DNA from 2 places in the Streptomyces sp. NPDC057543 genome. Region 1 is predicted to be linked to the other one. Evidence: riboswitches for the same ligand, from Rfam matches in the RefSeq annotation. Region 1 holds a riboswitch; the other holds the start of a gene.
The links. Region 1 has a riboswitch for thiamine pyrophosphate ahead of thiO (glycine oxidase ThiO). Riboswitches for the same ligand answer to the same signal wherever they lie in the genome.
Positions count from the first base shown of each region.

Region 2: linked by a shared signal. The riboswitch ahead of ACFU8Q_RS16325 (thiamine ABC transporter substrate binding subunit) and the one ahead of thiO (glycine oxidase ThiO) in region 1 are both predicted to bind thiamine pyrophosphate.

Region 1 is NZ_JBHVFF010000040.1:23,449-26,296, reverse strand. Features, by position in the region: gene ACFU8Q_RS10075 (NAD(P)/FAD-dependent oxidoreductase) at 1-914, opposite strand, end outside; gene ACFU8Q_RS10070 (hypothetical protein) at 943-1,287, opposite strand; TPP riboswitch at 1,339-1,452, shown strand; gene thiO (glycine oxidase ThiO) at 1,450-2,634, shown strand; gene thiS (sulfur carrier protein ThiS) at 2,631-2,848, shown strand, end outside.
Region 2 is NZ_JBHVFF010000081.1:16,667-19,514, forward strand. Features, by position in the region: gene ACFU8Q_RS16320 (ABC transporter permease) at 1-185, opposite strand, end outside; gene ACFU8Q_RS16325 (thiamine ABC transporter substrate binding subunit) at 347-1,459, opposite strand; TPP riboswitch at 1,533-1,649, opposite strand; gene rlmN (23S rRNA (adenine(2503)-C(2))-methyltransferase RlmN) at 1,705-2,811, opposite strand.

The DNA.
Region 1 (2,848 bases):
CCCTGGAGGGCGTTGTCCCAGTGGTGGACGAGAAGGCGTTCGCCGTACCGGGCGGAGGGGAACGAGGCGCAGTCACCGACCGCGTACACATCCGGCTGCGAGGTGCGCAGCGCCCCGTCGGCGGTCACCGATCCGTCGGGGCCGAGCGCGATGCCGGAGCCGGCCAGCCAGCCGGTGGCGGGCCGTGCGCCGATTCCGACGACGACCGCTCCGGCCGGGATCGCGCGGCCGTCCGTGAGGATCACCCGGCCCGGTTCGACGCGGGCGACCCGGGCTCCGGTGAGGAGTTCTGCACCGCTCTCCGCGTACCAGGCGCTCATCGGGGCGGCGACCTCGGCGGGCATCGCGCCCGCGAGTGGCCGGTCGGCGGCCTCGACGACGGTGACGGCGCAGCCCGCGGCGCGGGCCGCGGTGGCGAACTCGGCGCCGATCCAGCCCGCGCCGACGACCACGACGCCGTGCTGCTCGTCGAGGACGGGGCGCAGCCGCGCCGCGTCGTCGAGGGTGCGCAGCAGATGGACGCCGGGAACGCCCTCGACTCCGGGCAGGACGACCGGTTCGGCGCCGGTCGCGATCACCAGCACGTCGTAGGGCACGGGTCCCGACGGGGTGTCCAGCTCATGCGCGCCGGGGCGCACACCCGTGACCTCGCGGCCCAGTTGCAGATCGATGTCCAACGCATCGAAGTCGACGTCGAAGGCGGAGTCCTCGGCTTCGCCGAGCAGCACCGCCTTGGACAGCGGGGGCCGGTCGTAGGGCTGGTGCGGTTCGGCGCCGATCAGGGCGACGGGGCCGGTGAAGCCCTGTTCCCGCAGGGCCACCGCCGTCTGCACACCGGCCATGCCCGCGCCGACGATGACGACGCGGCGTCCCGCGCGCCGACCCGGCTGCTCTGACTGCTGCTGCTCGCTCACCCGTACACCTTACGCATCTGACGAACCGTCAAGAAAGAGGGATCTGTTCCACCGTGCTGGTCCCACTGCCCTCCTGCGACTCCCACTCCCATCGCTCGTCCAGTCGAACCCGGCCGTCCGCGAGGTCGACGACGGTGGAGACACAGTGGCCGGAAGACGTCGTTCCGTCGTGCTTCAGCTGGACGTACCTGAAATCGAGGGTGTCGTCGACGCGGGTGCCGACGAGATGGCCGCGGACCACGTCGCCGCCGGCGTACTCGGCCCAGATCCGGCCGTCCGCCTCGTGGTACGTGAAGCGGGTACGGGTACCGACCTGGCCCGGGGCCTGGTCGGCGACCGGTGAGAGGACGAGTCCGTCGAGCGAACGGGCCACGGTGGCTGCTCCCTTACAGGGGCTGGAAGGCGGGGTTTAGGGTGGCCAACGTAAAACACTCGCGGGAGCCCGGACGCACCGGGCTGAGAGGGAGGCTGGGGCGGCCTCCGACCGTACGAACCTGATCCGGGTCATGCCGGCGAAGGGAGGGGCTGGACGCCCATGCGTTCTTCTCGGAACGGAAACGGATCCGACGTCCTCGTCATCGGGGGCGGGATCATCGGCCTGGTGACCGCCTGGCGGGCCGCGCAACGCGGACTGCGCATCGCGGTCGCCGACCCCGAACCGGGTGGCGGGGCCGCCCGGGTGGCGGCCGGCATGCTGGCCGCCGTCACCGAACTCCACTACGGCGAACAGATGCTGCTGGCGCTCAATGTCGCCTCGGCCGCGCGCTATCCGGCCTTCGCGGCCGAACTGGAAGCGGCGAGCGGGCGGGAGACCGGCTTCCGCGCCTGCGGCACCCTGGCCGTCGCGCTGGACTCCGACGACCGCACCCATCTGCGGGATCTGCACGCTCTGCAGCGGCGTTCGGGCCTGGAGTCGGAGTGGCTCACGGGCCGCGAATGCCGCCGTCTGGAGCCGATGCTCGCGCCCGGCGTCCGCGGCGGTCTGCGGGTCGACGGTGACCACCAGATCGATCCGCGCCGGCTGGCCGCCGCGCTGCTGACCGCCTGCGAGCGGGCCGGGGTGGTCTTCCACCGCGACCGGGTGGAGCGCCTGACGGTCGTGCGAGACCGGGCCGCCGGAGCCGTGCTCGCCGGGGGCACGGAGCTCGGCGCCGACCAGGTCGTGCTCGCCGCGGGCAGCCTCAGTGGGCGGCTGCCGGGGCTGCCGGACGAGGTCGTGCCGCCGATCCGGCCGGTGAAGGGGCAGGTGCTGCGGCTGACCGTGCCCGCCCCGTACGCCCCTTTCCTCACCCGGACGGTCCGGGCCGTGGTCCGGGGCAGCCATGTCTATCTCGTACCGCGGGAGAACGGCGAACTGGTCGTCGGCGCCACCAGCGAGGAGATGGGCTGGGACACCACCGTCACCGCGGGCGGCGTCTACGAGCTGCTGCGGGACGCCCACGAACTGGTGCCCGGCATCACCGAGCTGCCGCTCACCGAGACCCGCGCCGGCCTGCGCCCCGCCTCCCCCGACAACGCCCCGCTGCTCGGCCCCACCGCCCTGCCCGGCCTCCACCTCGCCACCGGCCACCACCGCAACGGGGTGCTCCTCACCCCCGTCACCGGCGACGTCATGGCGGCGCTGCTGGCCGACGGCGAGCTGCCCGAGCCGGCCCGCCCCTTCACCCCGAACCGCTTCCCGCCCGCCGCCGCCCCCGCACGTCAGGAACAGCCCGCATGACCGAGCCCGCGCCCCTCTCCGAGCCCGCGCCCCGCCCCCGGCCCGCATCGCCCACCGATCCCGCACACGTCTCCGTGTCCGTGAACGGCGAGGTCCGTCTCCTCGCCCCGGGCACCACCCTGGACGCCCTTGCCGCCACCCTGACCACGGCGCACTCCGGCGTCGCCGCCGCCGTCAACGAGACCGTCGTCCCGCGCGGCCGGTGGTCCGCCAC
Region 2 (2,848 bases), on a different contig from region 1:
GTCAGCGCGGTCGAGGCGAGCGCCTGCCAGGTGGTGAACCAGAGGACGTCGCGGATGTCCGGCCGGGTCAGCACCTCGCCGATCCGGCCCAACTGCCAGATGCCGTCCGCCTTCAGGCCGCGGCCGACGATCGCGGTGACCGGATAGGCGAAGAACAGGGCGAAGAACGCGACGGGCAGGGCCATCAGGCCGAGCCGCACCGCGCTCCCGCGCCGCGCCGTCGCGCGCGCGACGTCCGCGTGCCCGGAGCGGCCGCGCGGCTCCTCACCACGCGGCCCGTCCTGGTGCGCACCCGTCCCGCCCGGGCCCTTCCCGCCCGCGTCCGTTCCGCGTACGGGTGTCTTCGCTACTTCACTACGAGCGAGGACCACGACTGGACCCACTGCTCACGGTTCTTGGAGATCTTGTCCGGGGCGACGGTCGTCGGTCTGTCCACCGTCGCGCCGAACTTCGTGAAGAGCTCCGGCAGTTTGGCGCCCTTGGTGACCGGGTTCACGAACATGTTGAGCGGCATGTCCTCCTGGAACCTCTTGCTGATCAGGAAGTCCAGCAGGGCCTTGCCGCCCGCCTCGTTCTTCGCACCGTTCAGCAGCCCCGCGAACTCGATCTGGCGGAAGCAGGTCCCGGTGGCGACCCCGGTCGGGGCGGTGGTGGGTTGCGGCTTCGCGTAGAGCACCTCGACGGGCGGGCTGGAGGCGTACGAGACGACGAGCGGCCGGTCGGCCTTGGCCTTCTTGCCGCCCGCGGAGCCGGAGAACTCCTCGTTGTACGCCTGCTCCCAGCCGTCGACGACCTTGACGCCGTTGCTCTTCAGCTTCTTCCAGTAGTCCTGGTAGCCCTTCTCGCCGTAGGTGGCGACGGTGCCGAGGAGGAAGCCGAGGCCGGGCGAGGAGGTCTGGGCGTTCTCGGTGACGAGGAGGTTCTTGTACGCGGGCTTCGTCAGGTCCTCGAAGGACTGCGGCGGCGCGAGCTTCTTGTCGGCGAAGTACTTCTTGTCGTAGTTGACGCAGATGTCGCCGGTGTCGATCGGGGTGACCCGGTGCTCGGCGGCGTCGAGTTGCGTATCGGACGCCACCTGATCGATGCCCTTCGCCTCGTACGGCGTGAAGAGGCCGCTGTCGAGGGCGCGGGAGAGCAGGGTGTTGTCGACGCCGAAGAACACATCACCGCGCGGGGAGCCCTTGGTCAGGATCTCCTGGTTGAGCGCGACACCCGCGTCGCCGCTCTTCAGTACCTTGACGGTGTAGCCGGTCTGCTCGGTGAACTCCTTCAGCACGTCCTTGGAGACGTTGAAGGAGTCATGGCTGACGAGCGTCACGGTCTTCGAGCCCGAGCTCTTCGTGGAGCCGGAGCCGGAGTCCGACGTGTCGGAACTCCCGCATCCGGCAAGTGCGGTGACGCCGAGCGCGGTGGCAACGGCCGTCGCCGCGAGCTGCTTGGTTCTGCGCGTGGTGCTCATTGTGGATTCCTCCTGGGTTTTGGCCAGGAAGAGACGCGGCCCTGCCCACGGGAGGCGGGCAGGGCGCAACAGCATGAGTTGATGACCGAACTTCCTACCCGGAATGACCCGGGCGAGGTTCAGAGGGTCTGCGGCCGACCTGTCCTCGGTGCCGCACTCTCAGCGCTGTGGCGCTCCCCTGTCGGAATATGAAGTTGATTCTATGAAGTTGATTTCAGGCCCAGGTTACACGGGTCGTTCCGGCCTCAGCGCTCGGCTGCCGCCAACTGCCCGCAGGCGCCGTCGATCTCCTGGCCACGGGTGTCCCGCACGGTCACCGGCACCCCGTGTGCCGCGATCGCCTCGACGAAGGCCTTCTCGTCCTCAGGACGCGACGCGGTCCACTTGGACCCTGGCGTGGGGTTCAGCGGGATCAGGTTGACGTGCACCCGCCTCCCCTTGAGGAGCCGGCCGAGCCGATCGCCGCGCCAGGCCTGGTCATTGATGTCCCTGATCAGCGCGTATTCGATGGAGATGCGGCGGCCGGACTTCTCCGCGTACTCCCACGCGGCGTCCAGCACCTCACGCACCTTCCACCGCGTGTTCACGGGGACGAGCGTGTCGCGCAGCTCGTCGTCCGGGGCGTGCAGCGAGACGGCGAGACGGCACTTGAAGCCCTCGTCGGCGAAGCGGAGCATCGCGGGCACCAGGCCGACGGTGGAGACGGTGATCCCGCGCTGTGAGAGCCCCAGCCCGTCCGGCTCCGGGTCGGTCAGCCGGCGGATGGCACCGACCACCCGCTTGTAGTTGGCGAGCGGTTCGCCCATGCCCATGAAGACGATGTTGGAGAGCCGCGCCGGGCCCCCCGGGACCTCCCCGTCGCGCAGCGCACGCATGCCGTCCACGATCTGGTGCACGATCTCGGCGGTCGACAGATTGCGGTCGAGACCGGCCTGCCCCGTGGCGCAGAACGGGCAGTTCATCCCGCATCCCGCCTGTGACGAGATGCACATCGTCACCCGCTCCGGGTAGCGCATCAGGACGGACTCGACGAGCGTCCCGTCGTGCAGCTTCCACAGCGTCTTACGGGTGGTGTCGTCGTCACAGCTGATGTGGCGGACCACGGACATCAGGTCGGGGAACATCGCTTCGGCGAGCTTGTCCCGCGAACCGGCCGGGATGTTGGTCCACTCCGCCGGGTCGTGCGCGTACCGCGCGAAGTAGTGCTGCGAGAGCTGCTGGGCGCGGAACGGCTTCTCGCCGATCGCGGCAACGGCTTCCTTGCGCTCGGCGGGTGTGAGGTCGGCGAGATGCCGCGGCGGCTTCTTGGCTCCGCGGGGCGCGACAAAAGTGAGTTCTCCGGGCTTAGGCATGGTCCGTCCAGTGTCGCAGACACGCCGTGGTAGTAGA